3 regions of the Sphingomonas crocodyli genome follow, and region 3 is predicted to be linked to each of the others. Evidence: riboswitches for the same ligand, from Rfam matches in the RefSeq annotation. Region 3 holds a riboswitch; each other region holds the start of a gene.
The links. Region 3 has a riboswitch for cobalamin ahead of EOD43_RS04525 (TonB-dependent receptor). Riboswitches for the same ligand answer to the same signal wherever they lie in the genome.

Region 1 (6,902 bases), on a different contig from region 3:
CGGCCCCGCGCCCAGGCACAGGTGGAAATGCCCCTTCGCGCCCCAGTGGCAGGTGAAATAGCCCAGCTTCGACAGCGTGATCTTCTCGGGCTTGCCGGGGCATTTGAGTTCGTACGCCGCGCCGGGGATCAGCGGACCCCAGGTCAGCTTGTCCCAATGATCGTCGAACAGTTCGGAAAACAGCGCGAACAGCCAGTCGCGATCGAGCGGAAGCGGCCAGACCTCCTCGGTCCGGCCGTCCACTTTCGTGACCCGCTTCTCGATCGGATGATCGACGGCGGGCGCGGGCATCAGAAGCGGCCCCGGAAGCCCGCATAGATGCTGCGACCCAGCGTGCCGTACCGGAACGCGGTCATATAATCCTTGTCGAACAGATTCTCGACGCGGGCGAACAGGCGGAACTGTTCGGACAGCTCCAGCTCGGCGCGCAGATCGACCAGCGTATAGCCGTCGAGCCGCTGGGCGTTCGACGCGTTGTCGAAGCTGTGGCCCGACCAGCGGATCGCACCGCCCGTCGTCAGGCCCATCGGCCAGCGATAGCTGATCGATCCGTTCGCCTGATTGCGCGGGCGACGCGGCAGCCACTTGCCGAAGGTGGTCGTGCCCTTCGAACGATCCTCGGCCACCGTCCAGCTGTAATTGCCGTCGATGATCAGCCCTTCGATCGGCTGCAGCGAAGCCTGCGCTTCGATCCCGTGCGCCTCGGCGCGCGCGACGTTCAGATAGTAACCCGAACGGCGGATCGTGGTGCTGCCCGGCTGGAAGCAGATCGGCAGGGTCGATGTCGCGGTGCAGCTGTTGAACACGATCTGGTTGGTCGTGGTCCGCTCGAAATAGGTCGCGCCGAAGCTCAGCTTGCCGTCCATCAGCTTCTGCTCGACGCCCGCTTCCCAGCCATCGGCCTCTTCGGGGGCGAGCGCCTGATTCCCGAACTCCGAAAACAGCTGGTACAAAGTCGGCGCCTTGAAGCCTTCGCCATAGGCCGCGCGGATGATCGTGCCGGTCGGCAACGACCAGGCGCCACCCGCCGAAAACAGCGTCTTGTTGCCCGCGCGGCTATGATCGTCGTTGCGCAGACCGACGTTCAGGCTCAGCCCCGCAATCGGCTCGGCCAGCAGCTGGCCGTAGAAGCTGGTGATCTCGGCCTTGCCGCGCGCGGCCGCCGGGATCGGCGTGGCGAGCGAGGCGGGCGGGGATACGCTGCGGAAGCGCGAACGCTCATTTTCCGCGCCGAACAAAGCGGTCCATCCGTCGGCGATCGCGAAGCTGCCCTGATATTCGAAACGCTCGTTCTTGCCGGCGCTGTCGAACGTCTTGGTCCGCTGGTTGCGCGGATCGAAATTGTCGCGATCGGTGTCGGTATAGCCATAAGCGATGCGATTGCGCAGCCGCTTGTCGAGCAGGTCGATCTTCAGGCCGGCATAGCCCACGAACTCGCGATTGAGCGCATAGGCCGGGTTGTCGGCGCTGGTCGAATCGATCTCGGTGCGGCCCTTCGAATAATAGCTGCGGAAATCGGCGGTGACGTTCTCGGTGATCGCCACTTCGACGCGACCGCTCAGGTTGCGGTTGCGATAGCCGTCCTTTTCGCGCCCGCCGAAGGACGGGGCGATCGCGGAAATGCCGTCGGTGGTGAAAACCTGCCCGCCCAGACGCCAGCTCAGCGCGCCCTGCTTGCCGCCCACGGCGGCGCGCGCGCTGGCCGTCTCGCGCGATCCGGCCTCGACATCGAAGCTGCCTTCGATCGCCTTCTGCGGCATCGCGGTGACGACGTTCACGACGCCGCCGATCGCCTGGCTGCCCCATAGGATCGATTGCGGCCCGCGCAGCACCTCGATCCGCGAAGCATCGCCCACCAGCAGGTTGGCGAAGTTGTAGCCGCCGCCCGCCGACGAAGGATCGTTCAGCTTCACGCCGTCGATCACCACCACGGTCTGGTCGGCTTCGGCGCCGCGAATGCGCAGCGAGGTCGCGGTGCCATAGCCGCCGTTGCGCGACACGCTGACGCCCGGCGTGCGCTGCAGCAGTTCGGTCACGCCCATATCCTGGCTGCGGTCGATCGCCGCCTTGTCGAGCACGGTGACCGAAACCGGCACCTTCTCGGCGGGCGTCGCGATGCGCGTCGCGGTCACAAGGATCGTAGAGGCATCGGCCTCCGCTGCCGCGTCCGGCTGCGGTGCTTCCTGCTCCTCGGCATAGGCCGTGGTGGAGAGCAGGAGGGAGATCAGAAACGAATATTTCAACATCGAACGTCTAGCCCCAAGACAAAGGGATCGCGTTCGTCGGAGGGTTGGGCGCGCAAGCACGACCTATCCCCCGTGCGAACACGGCCCGGATCTGTCGTCACTCGGGTTAACCCCCGTCCGCCCGGCACACCCTGTCCGCACGAAAGACGACCGCGACGGGCAGGTCTCCTGGCTTGCGGGTCATCGCCTTGTTTCGCGCCGCCTTCTCAGGGCCGGAACCCCAATGGCTTGATGGCGCGATGGCTCGCCGCTCACAGTTGCAGGGGCAGCCGGGGTCTTGAACCCCATTCCCTTTTCATCCCCGTCGCCGGGGAACCTGTCGCGGCGCGGCTGCTACGCCTTTGGGCGCGGTGCGTCAATCCGGTGGGGGGGGATGGGGAGCATTTCAGCGGTAACGCTTCAACTGCTCGGTCAGCGTGTGCACCGCCTTGGTATAGGCCGGACCGCCGCACACGGTCCACGCCTCGGGAATGTGCAGCCGGGGTATCGAATCGAGCGCCGGGTGGTGGAGCATCTCGGTCCCCTGATCGGTCACCTTGTCGGTCGCGCTTTCGACGATCAGGAAGTCGGGCCGCGCCGCCACCATCTCCTCCAGGCTCATCTGGCTCAGCGTCGATTTGCCGAGCTTCTGCGCCAGATTGACCAGCCCCACGCGCTGCATCAGATCGTCGACCAAAGTGCCTGTGCCGGTCACATAGCCGCGCCGCTGATAATAGACCGCGACGCGCCCGCGCCCCAGCTTCGGCATCCGCGCAAGATCGGCCTCCATCCGCGCGATCATCGCCTCGCCGCGATCGGCGTGGCCCACCGCATCGGATACGGTGCGGATCGATGCGTAGATATCCTCCAGCGTGTCGGCGCTTTTCAGGTCGACCGCCGGATATTTGCGCATCTTTAGCGCCTGCAGGATCGCGTTGCGCCGCGCGGGGATGCCGACGACCAGATCGGGGTCGATCTCCAATATCTGCTCGGCCGACGTGCCCAGGATGCGCAGCCCCTTGGTCCGCGCCGCCTCGGCCGACATATTGGTCTTGGCGGCGTTGCGCGTCAGGCCGGCAATCTGCGATCGATCGGCCAGCGTCAGGATCAGCTGGTCGGCGCACAGGTTGAGCGAGACGATCCGCTTCGGGGGCGTCGCCGCATGCAGCGGCGATGCCAGCGCCGCGATCGCCAACGCCGCGATGATCGCCCCCCGCATCCTCACTTGGCCGTCGCGCTCAGGCTCTTGTCGCGGATGGCCTTGAACTCGGATCCCGCCTTCCACGTCGGCCACGTATCCGAATTGGCCAGCTCGGCGCCGATCGTGCCGACCAGATCGATGTCCTGCACCGCGCCGGCCAGATTCCATTCGGGCGACCACGCATCGCACGCCTGATGATAGCATTGGCCGGTATAGGCATCGATCCACGCCTGCCCGCCTGCGACGCCGCCGGTCTTCAGGTCGGATGCGCCCGCAATGCCCATCAGCAGCAGGGTCGGCACCCCGCGCTTGGCGAAGCTGAAATGGTCGGCGCGGTAGAACAGCCCGCGCTCGGGCAGGCTTTCGGGCGTCACCGTGCGGCCCTGCGTCGCGGCGACCCGCGCCATATCGTCCTCCAGGCTGTTCTGCCCCTTGCCGACCAGCACCACGTCGTTCGCAGGACCAGCGGTCTGCAGGATGTCGATCGCGAGGTTCGCGACGGTCTTCGCCGCCGGCACCGTCGGGTTCGCCGCATAATATTCGGACCCCAGCAGACCGCGCTCCTCGGCCGTCCACGCCGCGAAGACGACGCTGCGCTTGGGCGCCGGCCCTGCCTTCATCGCGCGCGCAATTTCGAACATGCCGGCGATGCCCAGCGCGTCGTCATTCGCGCCGCTGCGGAATACCCGGCCCTGCGCGTCGGGCTTGCCGCGCCCATAGGCATCCCAGTGCGCGCCGATCATCACGACCTCGTCGGCCTTCGTCGTGCCCGGAATCTTCGCCAGCACGTTGCGGCTGTCGACCTGCTCGTGCGTCACGGGCACGTCGGCGGTGAAGGTCACGCCCGGCAGCGGCACCGGCTTGAAGTTCGCCTTGCGCGCCGCGACCTGCAGCTTGGCCAGATCGAGCCCCGCCGACGCGAACAGTTTCGTCGCCGCATCGCCCGCAATCCACCCCTGCAGCGCAAGGCTGCTCAATTTGTCGGGTGCGCGGACGATGTCGTAATTCTCGCCCCCGCTGCTGACCACGACGTTCCAGCCATAGCCCGCCCCCGCGCTCTCATGGACGATCAGCGCGCCGACCGCGCCCTGCCGTGCCGCTTCCTCGAACTTGTAGGTCCAGCGGCCATAATAGGTCATCGTCCGCCCGCCGAACTTGCCCGCCACCGGCTCGCCCGGCTGCGCGGCGAAATCGGGGTCGTTGACCAGGAAGATCACAACCTTGCCCTTCAGGTCCGCGCCCTTGAAATCGTCCCACTTGCGCTCGGGCGCCTTGACGCCGTGGCCGATGAACACGACCGGCGCACCGGCAATCTTCGCGGCGTCATCCGGCCGGATGGTCGAGACATAGACGTCCTTCAGCTGCTCGGCCGGAACCACGCCCTTGGGGCTGTCGAAGCGCATCGCGCCCGCGCCCAGCTTCGTGTGGAGCAACGGCACCGTCTGGGTCCACTGCCCGTCCGGCCCCGCCGGCTCCAGCCCCAGATCCTGAAAACGCGCGATCAGATAGCCGATCGTCCGCTCCTCGCCCGCCGTCCCCGGCGCGCGCCCTTCGAAAATGTCGGACGCCAATGTGCGCACCGTCTGTTCGATGCGGGCGGGATCGGTGTTCTGGGCGAGGGCGGGCGCGGCGGCGGTTGCGGCCAGCGCGAGGAGGATCGTCTTCATGGAGCGGTGCATAGGCGCGGATAGAGAGGCGGTCGACCCCATCTAGGGGGAGGCGACGGAGGGGAGGTCGACGACCAGCTTCAAATCGCGCAGTTCGCGCCATCAGAACATTTACGGAACATTCTCTTGACAACGAGAACCAATTGGGTTAAATCGTCACCCATCCTGTCGCTCGGTACAAGCGAACGGGATGCAGGACCGGCCCGGAGCTTAGCGCTTGCTCCGCACCGGGCCGAACGGTCGGCGCGAAGTCATCCGGTTCAGCCGAAGCTTCGCAACATCCGGCCGGCTTGGGACTGTCCGCCGATCGCGGCGGCTATGGTGCGAAGAAAAGACAGGGCCGATCCACTGCGCCTTCGGGCGTATCCCGGGTAGCCCCGATCCGACCATCGGACGCCACCGATATCGGGAAAGCCGCCTGACAACCGGCTTTCGATTCCGCACGCGGGGCTTGCTCCGCCCCCGGACCCCATGAAAGCCGGCCCTGAACACACGACATGTCCAACCCGGATGCCCGCGGAAGGACGCGCCGACCGATCCCTGTCCTGATTCTACGCCACAGGTGCGTCCTCTTCAGATCCTCCCCCGGAGGGGGAGGGGGACCGCGCAGCGGTGGAGGGGTATTGGCCGGCAACGGTACTTATCGTCTCCAGCGCACTCCTTGCGACGATTACCCCTCCACCACCCTTCGGGCGGTCCCCCTCCCCCTCCGGGGGAGGATCAAGTTACCCCCGCAACATCATCCCCGGTCCACCGGCCGCACCGCGTGCCAGCGCCGCGCCGTCGCGTCGGATCGGCACGCCGTTGACCAGCATGTGCGTCAGCCCGGTCGCGCGGTCGGCGATCAGCCGTTCGCCGCCCGCCGGCTGGTCGTACACGCGCCGCACCGGCCCCGGACCGATCGTCGCGGGATCGAACACCGTGATGTCCGCCGGTGCGCCGACCTTCAGATAGCCGCGATCGAGCCCGAACAGATCGGCCAGTTCGCCGGTCAGCTTGCGCACCGCCGTCTCGATCGGCAGCACCTTCTTGTCGCGCACCCATTTGCCCAGCAGGTCGGTCGGCAGGATCGCGTCGCAAATCTGGTCGGGATGCGCGCCCGAATCCGCCAGGCCCAGCACTGCGCCGTCGATCCGCAGCAGCTTGGCGACCTCATCCTCCTCATAATTGACCTGCACCACGGTGAAGCGCGTCGCGAGGCCATCGGCCAGCGCAAGGTCGATCGCCGCGTCCAGCCCGTCGACGCCCAGCCGCTTCGCCAGCGCCTCCACCGTCATCCCCTCCAGTTCGGGCGACGTCGGCGATTCGGATATCGTCCAGCGATCCCAGCTGATTGTGAAGGCGTAATTAGCCAGTTCGGTCTTCACCGTCGCGCGCCACGCCGGATCGCGGAAGGCGGCTATCCGCTCGGCATCCGATTTGCCTTCGAGTGCCAGCATCGACGCCGCGCGCATCGCAAAGGCGGTGCGCAGCGTGGTCATCGACACGATCGGCCGGCACGACACCTGCGGATGCACCCTGGCGCCCTTCGCATAGCGTTCGGCATGCAGCGCGGCCGACGCGCGATGCCCGCCATCGGCGGTCTGCATCAACGCGGTCCAGGTGAAGGGGCGGCCGATTTCGGCCTGCATGTCGTACATCGCCTCGCGCGACAGATGCTGGCCGCCCGGCACCATCGCCATCACGCCGCGCCCGTCCTTCGCCATCGCGCGGCCCAGCGCCAGCAATTCGCGCGCATCGGCCTTGCCCGTCGCCGATCGCCGCCCGGTCGGCGCGCTCGACGATGCGAAGCCGATCGCGCCCGCATCC
Region 2 (6,902 bases), on a different contig from region 3:
GATGGGCGTCACAAGCCCGCTGGCAATTTCGGAGAACTGCTGCGCAGCCTTCCATCCGCGCTCCTTCTCAAGTTCCTCAGCCCGATCGGTCATCAGCAGAGACAGCGTGTCCTGCTCTCGCGACGATGCAGCTGAGGCGATGTCTTTACGCCATCCTAGGGCTTCTTTGGTCAGCCCGCCGCCGGACCTCTCGGCCGCCGTGAATTGCCCTTTAAGCTCATGGATGACCGCGTGCTTGATCCGCTCCGCATTGGCAGGGCTATCCGTTCCGAGGGAGCGTTTGAGCCGCGTTGCACCGACTACCTCCTGCAGCGCCTTGGGCACCGGGAGAGACACGCGGATGGTCCCGTGATGCCATTCGAGGTACTGCCCCAAACGGGCCTTGCGGGATGCCATGAGGAAGCCTTCGGGTTGCTCTGCGTACCCGCCGTGTACCCGTGTCGTGTACCCCAGCGCAAGGCCAAAATAGCCCGGTATACGGGGTTTTCTGGCTCAATTCATCGCTCGGCGCACACTCCCGGCGTGTCCGCCACGGCCTTTCCCGCCGTCGCAATCGCATCACTCGCCGAAGGGCGGGTCGTCCTCGCGCGGGCGTTCGCGCCCGTCGCCACGATCATCACGGCGATCGTCCCTGCCGCCGCCCAGGAAGCCGGGGATCAGCCCTTCGATGAAGCGTTCGAAGGGGGATTGTTCTTCCTCCTCCAAGGCTTCGAGCGCCTCGAGCGCGCGCTGTTCGGCGGCAAGGCGCATCGCCTCCTGCCGCGCGGCAATGTCGGCGCGCAGACCTTCGGGGATGTCGAGATCGGCCTCGCGCAGGCGCGCATTGCTCATGAAGCTGCGCCAGATTTCGGCCGGAAGCTGCCCGCCCGTCACGCCGCGCATCGCGCTGTTATCGTCATTGCCGACCCACACGCCCGTCACCAGCCCGCCGGCGAACCCGACATAGAGCGCGTCGCGGTGATTCTGGGTCGTGCCGGTCTTGCCGAAGGTGGGGATGCCCAATGCGGCGGCGCGGCCGGTGCCCTGGTTGGTCGCGCTCCACAGCAGATCGAGCATCTTTTCGCGCGTGCCGGGATAGAGTTGGGCGATCTGGCGCGGGGTGCGTTCGGCCAGGCCACTGGGTTCGACCGGATAGGTTCCGCCCGCAATCGCGGCATAAGCGGCGGTGAGTTCGATCAACGTCGTGCCCGACACGCCCAGCGCCATCGAAGGGCCGGAGGCGAGTTCGGAGCCGATGCCCAGCCGCTTGGCCGCATCGGCGACGTTGCTGCGCCCGACCATTTCGGCCACGCGCACCGCCGCGACATTGCTCGATTGGGCAAAGGCGCTGCGCATCGGGATCGGCGGGCCGTAGCGATTGCCGTAATTGTGCGGTTCCCAGCCGTCGATCGTCAGCCGGCTGTTATCGACCAGACTGTCGGGGCCATAGCCGCGCTCCATTGCCGCGAGATAGACGGCCAGCTTGAACGCCGATCCCGGCTGGCGCTTCGCCTGCGTCGCGCGATTGAAGGGACTCGCGCGGTAGCTGCGCCCGCCGATCAGCGCGACGACCTCGCCATTGGGGCGCATCGCGACGAGCGCGGCCTGCGTGGCATGAACGCCACCGCCCCAGCGCGAGAGGATATTGGTGAGCGCCTTGACCGCGGCCTTTTGAAGGGTGGGGTCGAGCGTGGTGCGGACGGTGACTTCGCCCTTCCCTTCCTGCGCCTGCTCCTCGATCTGCGGGGCGACCCAGTCGACGAAATAGGTGCCGGCGGGCAGTTCGTCGGTCGCGACATTGGGGCGGGCGGGCCGGATGCGGGCGAGTTCTTCGGGGGTGATCATCCCCTCCTCCGCCATCGCCGCCAGCACCAGTTTCGACCGCGCCTGCGCGCCCTCCAGATTGCCGACGGGGTTGAGGCGGCTGGGCGCCTTCACCATCCCCGCGAGCATCGCTGCCTGCGCCGCGTTCAGCTTTTCGGGATTCTTGCGAAAATAATGATGCGCGGCGGCGCGCAGGCCATAAGCGCCGTCGCCGAAATAGATGGACGACAGATAGCGCGAGAGAATCTCGTCCTTGCTGAGCCACGCGTCGAGCCAGAGCGCGAGGACGAATTCCTGCACCTTGCGGCCGATCTTGCGGTCCGAGGTGAGAAAGTCGGTCTTGGCGAGCTGCTGCGTGATCGTGGAGCCGCCCTGCACCACGCCGCCCGCACGCATGTTGCGCCAGAAAGCGCGGATCAGCCCGCGCGGATCGACGCCCATATGGCTGGCGAAGCGGCGATCCTCGATCGCGATGAAGGCGCCCTTCACCTCGACCGGCAAAGTCGCGGCGTCGACCGGTGCCTCGCGCGTGCCGCGCCGCGCGATCGGGGTTCCGTCGCTGGCGAGGTAGAGGAAGCTGGGCTTGCGCGGCGGCTGCATATCGCCCCACGGCGGCGCGACCCAACTGGCCCACAGGATCGCGAAGGCGAACAGCCCGGCAAAGGCGATGCCGGTCCACTTGCCGATCCGCCGCCACGGCAGACCGCGCAAGGCATCGCGCAGCCTTTGCTGCCACGGGGCGGGCGGCGCGACCGGTTCGTCGCCCCCTTCGGGATCGGGGGTCGGCGCGTCAGCTTTTGGCAAGCGGAACCAGGAAATCACAAATCGCCCATGATGTGCCGATCTGATAGCGGATCGGACCTTTCGCGGCGTTGAATGGCCGCATGACAGGGTCTTTGACGATGGATTGGGATTTTTCAACTCGCCGACTGGGGTTCCGGCCCGACGGGACGCCGATCGCAGGGGGAATCGCGCCCGACCGACGCTTCCGCGCGACCTTCCGCGTCGAGCCGCAGCATATCGACGAGATGGGCCATGTGAACAATGCGGTGTGGCTGCTGTGGCTGCAGGATATCGCGGCCGCCCACTGGTATGCCGCCGCGCGCGACGAGGATCGCGACCGGCTGGTCGGCATCGTGCTGAAGCATGAGATCGACTATCGCGCCAATGTGGGCGTGGGCGCCGAGATCATTGTCGAAACCTGGATCGACGGCCTGCCGCAGGGGCTGCGCTGCACCCGCATGGCGCGCTTTACCGATGCGACGGGCAAGCTGTTGGTATCGACGACATCGCAATGGGGGATGCTCGATCGCGAGACGGGGCGGCTGGCGCGGATCGGCGCCGATGTCGTCACGCCCTTCCTGCCGCTTGCGGGGGCGGGCGATCCTTCCTAAAGCCGCGTTCGATCGCGTCGGTTCCCCGCAAGGGGATTGAATGGGAATGCGGTGCGGATGCCTGGCATCCCAATCCGCGGCTGTCCCTGCAACTGTAAGCGGCGAGCGCGATGCACAGGCCGGTCCTTCCCGACCGGCAGCCACTGGACCGACAGGTCTGGGAAGGCGTGCATCGGGTGACGACCCGCGAGCCAGGAGACCTGCCGGCGTCTGGTCGCTCTTGCCCTGGCCCAGGGGATGGCCACGGCACGGCTTGTCCGGCTGAGCGACGTGCAAGCGGCGGGGGCCGCGTGGGACGTGCGTGTCGGTCGCTTCAGGCGTCCGGCCGACAGGCGCGTCGTGCCGAAAGGCCTAGCCCCCCGCCTTGTCGTCCGACGCCGGAAGGATCGACAAGATGAGTAAGATTCCAGCCACCGTCATCACCGGATTCCTGGGGGCGGGCAAGACCACCCTGATCCGCCACCTGCTGCAGAACGCCAAGGGCCGCCGCCTCGCGCTCGTCATCAACGAGTTCGGCGATGTCGGCGTCGACGGCGAACTGGTGAAGGGCTGCAATGACGAGGCATGCCCCGAGGACGATATCGTCGAACTGGCGAACGGCTGCATCTGCTGCACCGTGGCCGACGATTTCCTGCCGACGATGATGAAGCTGCTCGATCGGCCGAATCCGCCCGAACATATCATCATCGAGACGTCGGGCCTCGCCCTGCCCAAGCCGCTGGTGAAGGCGTTCCAATGGCCCGACATCCGCACGCGGGCGACCGTGGACGGCGTGGTCGCGCTGATCGATGCCGATGCGGTGGCGGCGGGGCGCTTCGCGACCGACGAGGCTGCGCTGGCGGCGGCGCGCGCGGCCGATCCGACGCTGGACCATGACAGCCCGCTGGAGGAGTTGTTCGAGGAACAGCTCGCCTGCGCCGACATGGTCGTGCTCAACAAGACCGATCTGGTTTCGGCCGATGCGCTGGCGGGTGTCGAGCAGCAGGTCGGGGCCGAGACGCGCCCCGGCGTGAAGATCGTGCGTGCCGATCATGGCGCGGTCGACATCGCCGCCCTTCTGGGCATCACCGCGGCGGCCGAGGACGATCTGGATTCGCGCAAATCGCACATCGACGATGGCGAGGAGCATGACCATGACGACTTCGACAGCTTCGTGCAGACCGGCGGCGAGGTGACCGATCTCGACGCCCTGCTCGGGACAATGGCCGACGTGATCGCCAAGCACGACGTGCTGCGCATCAAGGGGATGGTCGCGGTGGCGGGCAAGCCCAGCCGCCTGATCATCCAGGCGGTCGGCCCGCGCATCCAGCATTTCTACGATCGCGCGTGGAAGGGCGACGAGGCGCGCAAGACCAGCCTGGTCGTGATCGGCCAGAAGGGGCTGGACCGCGCCGCGATCGAGGCCGAATTGGGCGCCGCGATCGCCTGATGCATCTGCTGGCCGCCACTCCGGGGACGGTATCGAACGGCGACGAGGCGATCGACCTCGATCAGTCGCCAGGCGACATCGTGTTCCTGACGGTGGCGGACAGCGAACTCGCCTGCTTCGCGCAGGCGGTGGCGACCTTGGGCGATGGCGCGCCGCGCGTGCGCCTCGCCAACCTGCTCCAGTTGAAGCATCCCTATTCGGTCGACCTCTATGTCGAAAAGGTGATCGCGCGCGCCAAATTCGTGTGCGTCGTCCTGCTCGGCGGCAAGGCGTACTGGCCCTACGGGATCGACGAGATTGCGCGGGTGGCGCGGGAGGAGGGGATCGCCTTTGCCGCAATCGCCGACGGGCGCGAGGGCGATCCGACGCTCGATCTCGCCTGCACCGTCGCGCCCGATATGGTCGAACGGCTGCGCGATTATCTGCGGCAGGGGGGCGTCGCCAACGCCGCCAATTTCCTGCGCCACGCCGCGCAATTGATCGGTCGCGACATCGGCACGCCCGACGATCCGGTGCCGATCGCCGATGCGGGCCTCTATGTGCGCGGGGTCGATCGGCCGACGATCGCCGACGTGCGGGCGCGCTGGATGCCGGGGCGGCCGACCGCTTTGCTCTGCTTCTATCGCGCGCTGATGATCGCGGGGACGCTCGACGCGGTCGATGCGCTGGTGGCGGCGCTGGAGGGGCAAGGGCTGAACGTCGTCGCGGTCCATGTCCGCGCGCTGCGCGAGCCGTTCGCGATCGATCTGCTGCGCGGGGTGATCGGCGAAGTCGCGCCCGACGTGATCCTGAACGCTACGTCGTTCGCCGCCTCGTCTCCGGGCGAAAGCCGGATCGCGAGCGTGCTGGAGCAGGCCGACTGCCCAATCCTGCAGACCGTGTTCGCGGGCGCGATCGAGGGCGACTGGCGCGACAGCCCGCGTGGCCTGGGTCCGCGCGATCTGGCGATGAACGTCGCGCTGCCCGAGGTCGACGGGCGCCTCTTCACCCGCGCGGTGGCGTTCAAGGCGGCCGAACGCTTCGACGCGGCGACCGAATGCGGGATCGTGGTGCCCAAGGTCGCGCCCGATCGCGTCGCCTTCGTCGCCGATCTCGCGGCGCACTGGGCGCGGCTGCGGGTGACGGCGAAGGCCGATCGCAACGTCGCGCTGGTGCTGGCCAACTATCCCAATCGCGACGGGCGGATCGGCAATGGCGTGGGCCTCGACACGCCCGCCAGCGCCGCCGCGATCCTGAAGGCGCTGGGCGATGCGGGATACGATGTCGGCAACGCGCCGACCGATGGCGCGGCGCTGATGGCGATCATGCTGGCGGGCGTGACCAATGCGGCGGACTCGCGCGATCGGCCGGCCGAGGTGCGGCTGTCGCTGGCCGACTATCGCGCCGGTTTTGATGCGATGCCGGCCGAGGTGCGCGCGGCGGTGGACGAACGCTGGGGCGATGCGGCGGCCGATCCGTTCGTGCGCGACGGCGCCTTCCATCTGGCGGTGCATCGCTTCGGCAATGTCGCGGTCGCGGTGCAGCCGGCGCGTGGCTATAATATCGATCCCAAGACGAGCTATCACGATCCCGCGCTCGTCCCGCCGCATGCCTATCTGGCGTTCCACATCTGGATGAACCGGCATTTCGGCGCGCACGCCGTCGTCCATGTCGGCAAGCATGGCAATCTGGAATGGCTGCCGGGCAAGGCGCTGGCTTTGTCCGAGACCTGCTTTCCCGAAGTGTGCGCAGGGCCGGTGCCGCAGCTTTATCCCTTCATCGTCAACGATCCGGGCGAAGGCACGCAGGCGAAGCGGCGGATCGGCGCGGCGATCATCGACCATCTGACCCCGCCCCTCACCCGCGCCGAAAGCTATGGGCCGTTGAAGGCGCTCGAGGCGCTGGTCGACGAATATTATCTGGCGGCGGGGATGGACCCGCGCCGGTTGAACCACCTGAAGGGCGAAATCCTCGATCTGGCACGGTCGCAGGGTCTGGATACCGATGCAGGCGCGAGCGGCGATGGCGAGGATGCACTGTCGGCGATCGACAATTATCTGTGTGAGCTGAAGGAAATGCAGATCCGCGATGGGCTGCACATCTTCACGAGGTCGCCCACCGAACGACTGCGCACCGACCTCCTGATCGCCTTGTCCCGCACGCCGCGCGGGCATGATGCGCCGGGGCAGGCTTCGCTGCTGCGCGCGATGGCGGACGATCTGGGGCTGGACTTCGATCCGCTCGATTGCGTGATGGGGGAGGCCTGGCGCGGGCCGCGGCCTGACGTGCTGGCGGCG
Region 3 (6,902 bases):
CTCTGAGCGGCGTTTGTCGGATTCCTTACGTAACGCGATTGTCAATTTCCAAGCCAAAGGCGGCATTGTTCAATGCAGGTATCGCATTCAGGCTGATCGCCGCCGTCGAGTGGCGATCAGCCTGGACGATGCAGGTGTTCAGCGAACCTTTGCGCGGGAAGCCGAGCCTCGCCGCAAATAGCGCCAGCCGACCACGACGCCGCTGACCGAGATAAACAGGCCGGCGGCCGAGAGCAGCCACATCAATGCGTCGCGCAACGGGCGCAGGATCAGGAGCCACGGCAGGTCGAAGCTGTGCAGCGCGCTGAACAGCCAGCGGTAGCTGCGCGATCCCGATCCCGACCGGTTGAGCAGTTCGCCGGTCGTCGGATCGATGTGGAGCCAGCTCTTGGCCGGATCGTCGAAGGTGAAGCGCCAGACCGGCAGCGGGCGTTCGTCGCTGCGCGGATCGCCGGTGCTGAACCAGTAGAGGTCGTAGCGGTCGAGCCATTCGAACCCCGTCAGCTTCGCGCCTGGCAGCGCCGATGCCGCGAGTGTCTGGATATCCGCGCGGGCGGGCGTGAAGGCGCGCGCGGTTGCGCCGTCGAGCAGACGCTTGTGCACTGGCCCGCCATGCGCCGTGATCACTGGCCGGCCGCCGAGCCAGGTGAAGCGGACTTCGTGCGCGCCGGCCGCGGTGCGGGCGAGCATAGTCAGATCGGTGCGGGCGAATTCGGGCTTCGCGCCCGCGTAGCGATCGGCAATCGTCTTGCCGCCTTCGTCGCGCAGGCCGCCCCACGGGCTCATCGACATCCAGCCGCTGAACACCCAGGTGACGAGGAAGAGGCCACCGACGAGGCCGATGATGTGGTGCCACTTCATCCAGCCGACATAGGGGCTGACTGAGCCCGACCTGTAGCGCCGGGCAATCCGCACGCGCAGGATGCCGATCCAGATGCCGGCGATGGCGCCCAACATGCCGATGCCGGATGTCCACAGCACCGTCTGCCGCCACGGCTCCTGATAGACGCGAAGCGCCTCGAAATAGATCCAGTGCGGCACCGCGCCCAGCCAGTTCCAGAAGCGTTCGTGCGCGGTCGTGTTCTGCACGATCTCCCCGGTCTTGCGGGAGACATAGATGTCGGTTCCCGCATCGTCGGCCATGCGGATGCGCCAAAAGGGGGCGATCCGCGCATAAGCGCGGGTGACGACCCACTGATCGTGATCGACCGGGACGATCGACTTTGCGGGCGCGTGGACGAAGGCGCTGGCGATCGCCTGGGCCCGCGTGGCATCGACGCCGGTGATCTCGCGCCCCGTCGTGGCGGAGACTGCGCGGCGGCCATCCTCCAGAACGAAGCGATAGACCGGCTCGCCGCCCGTCATCTCCAGCCGCATTTCGGACGGGAAGTCCTTCGGCTGGATCGAGGCGAGGGCGTCGGCGGGGCTGGTGCGGACCTTCGTCCATTCGATCGGCGGAAGGCCCGCAACCCGCTCCGGCCCTCGGAAGGACGGGAAGGGGACGTACATCATCACCACGCCCGACACGAACCAGATCGCGAAGAGGATGCACAGGACGATGCCGGTCCAGCGGTGGCTTAGATAGAGCCACCGCCGCCCGGTGCGCAGCGCGCTTCTAGAAAGCGACATTGATCGACGCCTCTACCGCGCGCGGATCGCCCAGCACCCACTGCGACGCGCCATAGGTCGCGCGCACATAGGTTTCGTCGAAGATGTTGCGGACGCGCAGGCCGGCGCTCGCCTTTTCGGTGAACTGCCAGCGCACGCCGAAGTCGGTGAGCGTGTAGGACGGGATGACCAGCGTGTTGGCCGCATCCTGAAAGCGCTTGCCGACATAGGAGAAGCCCCCGTCGGCGACCCAACCCTTGGCGAACTCCCAGCTGACGAAGGCATTGGCGGTTTTCGCGGCGATGTTGCTCGGGCGGTTGCCCGCGCGCTGGAAGCGGACGCCGCCGACCGATTCCGAGAAATCGTCGTAGCGCGCCTTCAGCACCGATCCGTTGAGCGTGATGCCGATGCGATCGACCGGCTTCAGGAACAGCGACGCTTCCAGCCCCTTCGACGATTGCTGGCCCACCTGGACCTGGATCATCGGGATCAGCGGGTCGGACGTCAGCAGCCGGCGCTTGACGATGTCATAGGCCGCGAAGGTCCATTCGCCGCGCCCGCCCCAGAAGACGTGCTTGATACCGGCTTCCCACTGGCGGCCGGTCGACAGATCGAACGCGCTCTGGGCAAGGCTGGTCGAAACGAGCGCGCTGACCGGATCGGCGGCCGTCGCGTACTGCGCGTAGATCGATAGGGTCGGGATCGGATTATAGACCCCGCCCAGCCGCCAGGTGACGGCGTCGGGCGTTGCGGTGAAATTGTTCGCCGCGTTCACATAATCGTTCTTGCGGATGCGCGGGCGATCGTAACGCAGCCCGCCGACGAACGAGACCTGATCGCTCAGCACCAGCCGATCCTCGGCGAAGACCGAATATTGGTGGATCGTGTTCTTGTAGCGCGGCTTGGTCGCCGCAGCGCCGGTCTGGTCGATGAACAGGCCGGTGTCGGTGGCGAACAGATCGACCAGCCGGGTCGCGTTATTCCCAGAATTGCTGATGTTCTTATAGGTGATCCGGTTCACGTCGAAGCCCACGACCATGTGGTTTTCAAGGCCCAGGATCGTGCCGCTGACATTGGCGGTGGTGCGGTTCCCGGTCTGCCGCTGGACGTGGTAGAGTTCGAGGAAGCTCGACTGCCGGATCTTGGCCGGCGCGGTCGCGGTGGCGGCGACGTAGGTCTCATTCTCGCTATTGTGCCAATATTTGTTGGCCCACAGATGGTAGAAGGTGCTGCGGATGCTGAAGCTGTCCGACGGCGACCATTCGATCTTCCCCTGGCTCCAATTGTCGCGGAAGCGCAGGCGGGCGTCGGTGACGTTGTAATTGTTCTTGCGCAGCGACTTGTCGAGCTTGCCGCCGACAAGCGGAACGCCGAACCAGGTGCGCGGCAATTGCCGGCTGAAATCGTGCGAGAGCGTGATGCTCAGATCCTCGGCAGGCTTGAGCTTGATCGCGCCCGACAGCGATGTCGCGCTGGAATCGCCGCGCTTCATCCAGCCATCGGACTCGCGATAGGCGCCGTCGATGCGGAAGCCGATCATGTCGTTGATCGGCCCGCCCGCGCCGGCGGCGATATTGTAGCTTTCGAACGATCCGACGATCGCGCGGCCGCTGGCCTCCAGCGTGTCGCCCGGCTGCTTGCGCACGACGTTCACCGCGCCGCCGATCGCACCTTCGCCATAGAGGACGGAGGCGGGGCCGCGCAGGATCTCGACCCTCTCGGCCATCCACGGATCGGCCGGGAAGGTGAGCGTGTTGTTGTACATGCGCATGCCGTCATAGAGCTGCATCACCGAATTCTGGCCGACGAAGCCACGCGCGGCGAGCGAGAAGCCGAACACGCCCGATGCGTTGACGATGCCGGTCGCACGCGCGGCGGCGTCCTGGATCGTCAGGTCGCCGCGCAGGCGGATCGCATCGCCATCGAGTGTCTCGACACTGGCGGGCGTCTGCAGCGCGGTGATGCCGAGGCGGCTGGCGCCCTCGGTCTTCTGGTTGAGCCGCAGCGAATCCACCGCGGTCACGATGATCGTGCTGCTATCCTCGGCTTCGGTGGCGGCCGCATCTTCGGCATGCGCGGGCAAGGCGGTGAGCGCGGTGGCGGCGAACAACAGGGCGCGGATGTGCGCGGGCTTGGTGGAATAGGTCATCAATCGGTCCCCCGGCGTCAAAGCGACAAGGCGGAGGACTGCCGTTCTCGAACGGTCGGCAACGCGCGGCGGGCGGACGCCAAGGGCGACCGACGCACGTCTCCGATGCGGCCCCCGCCGCTCGTTCGTCGCTCAGACGGAAGAACCGTGCCGCGGCCATCCCCTGGGCCAGGGCAAGAGCGACCAGACGCCGGCAGGTCTCCTGGCTCGCGGGTCATCGCTCGATGCACGCCTTCCCAGACCGGATGGTCCAGTGGCTGGCGGACGGAAGGCCCGTCCGCGCATGTGCATCGCGCTCACCGCTTACAGTTGCAGGGACAGCCTCGGATTCGGGCGGCCTTGGCCGTCCTCACCGCGTTCCCATTTTAATCCCCTCTCGGGGAACCGGCGCGATCAATGTTCTTGGGGTTGAGTGTTCGCCCCCTCGAACAGCGCGGCCAATAAGCAGAAAATGCGCTCTTCGCAAGCGCAGCAAATAGACGCCCCGATCAGAGCGGACGGATCGCCTGTAATCGCCACAGCCGATTGTAGGACAGATCGATCCGCGTCAGTGGTGCGCAATCGATACGCATTGCGGCTTCGGCGGAGATGCCGATCGCGGCGACTATTACCGCGCGCATGACCATCGGATGGGTGATCGCGAGTGTCGCATCCGGCTTAGCGGCGACATCGTCCAGCCACGGCGTCATGCGCGCGACGAGATCATCGAATCGTTCGCCGCCCGGTGCGGCGCGGGTCGGGTCGGCCATCCACGCGGTCAGCCCGCCGGGGTCGCTCGCATGGACCGCCGCGAAGCTGCGCCCGCTCCAGTCGCCATGCTCGATGTCGCGCAGCGTCGCATCTTCGGCACCGGACAGTCCGGCCAACTCCATCGTCTGGCGCGCCGCGCGGGCCGGGCTGCACAGGATGGCGGCCGCCTTGGGAAGGTCAAGCGCCGCGATCTTGCGTTCGCCGCCCTCATCCAGCGGCTCGTCGGGCGACGGAAAGCCGCCTTCGCGCATCGAGCGGGTGGCGGCGTGGCACAATAATGTCAGTCGCACGTCCACCCGGCCTTTCAGGATCGTTGACGCTTCGCCCCGTTCCGGCCAAAGCGGGCAGAACAGGTTCGAAGAAGAAGCCGGTGCAAATCCGGCGCGGTCGCGCCACTGTTATCGTCAGCCTTCGCAAGCTGTCGAGAGCCAGACCTTCGAGAACCATCTTGTTCGCGGGACGCGCAATCCCGAAGGAGACCGACGATGGCCGCTGCTGCTGTGTTCGCTGATGACGTTTTCATTCCGCTGTCGGACAGCGGCGCGATCCCGCTGCGCGATATCGTGCCCTGGGCGATCTTCGGTCTGCTCCTCGCGATGATCGCGCTCTATTTCGTCAGCACCGAACAGGGCGCCTACGCCTTCTTCGACGGCATGTACGTGCACGAATTCGTCCACGACGGGCGCCACCTTCTCGGCTTCCCCTGCCACTAAGGCAGGCTATCCGATGACTCGGGATCTTTTGATCCGCGGCATGATCGCGGGGATCGTCGCTGCGTTCATCGTGACGTTGTTCGCGCGCCTGGTCGCAGAACCGCAGGTCGATCTGGCGATCGCGTTCGAAGCCTCGCACGATCAGGCCGCGCACAGCCATGCCGGCCATGCGATGGCGATGCCCGCCGACCCCGAACCCGAGCTGGTGAGCCGCGATACCCAGAAGGGCATCGGCCTGCTGACCGCGACTGCGCTCTATGGCGCGGCGGTGGGCGGCATTTTCTCGCTCGTCTTCGCGGTGATCTATGGGCGCATCAGCACGCTCGGGCCGCGATCCTTGTCGCTGCTGATGGCGATCGGCGCGTTCATCGCGATCGCGCTGGTGCCGGCGATCAAATATCCCGCGACGCCCCCAGCGGTGGGGCAGCATGAGACGGTGGTGTTCCGCACGCTGACCTATTTCGCGATGATCGCGCTCTCGGTCGTCGCGATGGTGGTCGCGATCAAGGTCGGCCGCGCCTTCGCGAACAAGGCCGGCGCCTTCAACGCGATGCTGATCGCGGCCGGCGCTTATGTGGCGATCATCATCGCGGTGCAGTTCGCCCTGCCGGCGATCAATGAAGTGCCCGCCGACTTCCCCGCCGTCGTCCTGTGGCGCTTCCGCATCGCCTCGCTTGGTGTCCAGGCGACCTTGTGGGTGGTGATCGGGATCGGCTTCGGTGCGATGGCCGATCGCGTGCTGCGGAGGCAGGCGGAGCGCCGCTGAACCGGCGTCCCGAAAGCGGGCTTTCTGTCGTTCAGGAGAACTGACGCGCGGCATCGCGCGGCGCGAGCGTGCGCCTGCAGCATGCTGCAATCGCAGATTGACACATTTCTCATGTAGAATAATTGTTTCCTAAAGGGGAGTGATGTGATGCGCCGCAATATTCAGACATCGTTGTTGGCTTCCGTGGCGCTGGTCGGGGTGGGCGCTGCTCATGCCCAGCCCGCCAATCTGCCGCCCCCCGGCGGCGCGATATCCTTTCCGATCGAGGTGCATCAGGGAACGTCGATGTCGGTATCGACTTCGCCTGATGGAAAGTGGCTGGCGATCGATCTGCAAGGCAGCTTGTGGATCGTGCCGGCCAAGGGCGGCAGGGCCAAGCGGATCACCGATTATTTCAATGATGCGCGTCAGCCGGTCTGGTCTCCGGACGGCAAGTCGATCGCCTTCTTCGCCTATCGCGACGGCACCTATGATCTCTTCACGATCAAGCCCGATGGTTCGGACATGCGCCACCTTACCGAAGGCGTGGCCGACGATCGCGAGCCGATGTGGTCGCCCGACGGGACGATGCTGGCTTTCTCTTCCGACCGCGCCGGCAGGGGATCGGCGGGCTATAATATCTGGACGATCGACCTTGCCAGCGGCGCGCTGACCCAGCTGACCGCCGACGACTATGAGGATCGCATGCCATCCTGGTCGCCGGACGGGAAGGAGATCGCTTATTCGAGCACGCGCGGCACGGCGATGAGCCTCTATGCCGTGCCTGCGACCGGCGGCGCGGCGCGCGTGCTGAAGGAAGGGAGCGCACGCTACGACGCGCCGACATGGACGCCCGACGGCAAGCTTGCCTATGTCGCGAACGACGCGAAGGGCAGCCGGCTGGAGATTGACGGCGCCGCCGTTTCGGGCAGCGAGA

Region 1: it holds a riboswitch for cobalamin, as region 3 does, so the genes downstream of both, EOD43_RS15910 (TonB-dependent receptor plug domain-containing protein) here and EOD43_RS04525 (TonB-dependent receptor) in region 3, are expected to answer to the same signal.
Region 2: it holds a riboswitch for cobalamin, as region 3 does, so the genes downstream of both, cobW (cobalamin biosynthesis protein CobW) here and EOD43_RS04525 (TonB-dependent receptor) in region 3, are expected to answer to the same signal.

What each region holds. Positions count from the first base shown of each region.
Region 1 covers NZ_SACN01000002.1:274,121-281,022, forward strand. Annotated here, with positions in the region: gene EOD43_RS15905 (DUF7676 family protein) at 1-291, opposite strand, end outside; gene EOD43_RS15910 (TonB-dependent receptor plug domain-containing protein) at 291-2,246, opposite strand; cobalamin riboswitch at 2,388-2,581, opposite strand; gene EOD43_RS15915 (ABC transporter substrate-binding protein) at 2,632-3,444, opposite strand; gene EOD43_RS15920 (M28 family metallopeptidase) at 3,447-5,093, opposite strand; gene EOD43_RS15925 (N-acyl-D-amino-acid deacylase family protein) at 5,819-6,902, opposite strand, start outside.
Region 2 covers NZ_SACN01000002.1:581,329-588,230, reverse strand. Annotated here, with positions in the region: gene EOD43_RS17420 (DUF6538 domain-containing protein) at 1-396, opposite strand, end outside; gene EOD43_RS17415 (transglycosylase domain-containing protein) at 559-2,607, opposite strand; gene EOD43_RS17410 (acyl-CoA thioesterase) at 2,688-3,197, shown strand; cobalamin riboswitch at 3,204-3,419, shown strand; gene cobW (cobalamin biosynthesis protein CobW) at 3,592-4,626, shown strand; gene cobN (cobaltochelatase subunit CobN) at 4,626-6,902, shown strand, end outside.
Region 3 covers NZ_SACN01000001.1:968,795-975,696, forward strand. Annotated here, with positions in the region: gene EOD43_RS04520 (PepSY domain-containing protein) at 139-1,629, opposite strand; gene EOD43_RS04525 (TonB-dependent receptor) at 1,616-3,757, opposite strand; cobalamin riboswitch at 3,933-4,161, opposite strand; gene EOD43_RS04530 (histidine phosphatase family protein) at 4,246-4,797, opposite strand; gene EOD43_RS04535 (CbtB domain-containing protein) at 4,993-5,220, shown strand; gene EOD43_RS04540 (CbtA family protein) at 5,234-5,986, shown strand; gene EOD43_RS04545 (amidohydrolase family protein) at 6,134-6,902, shown strand, end outside.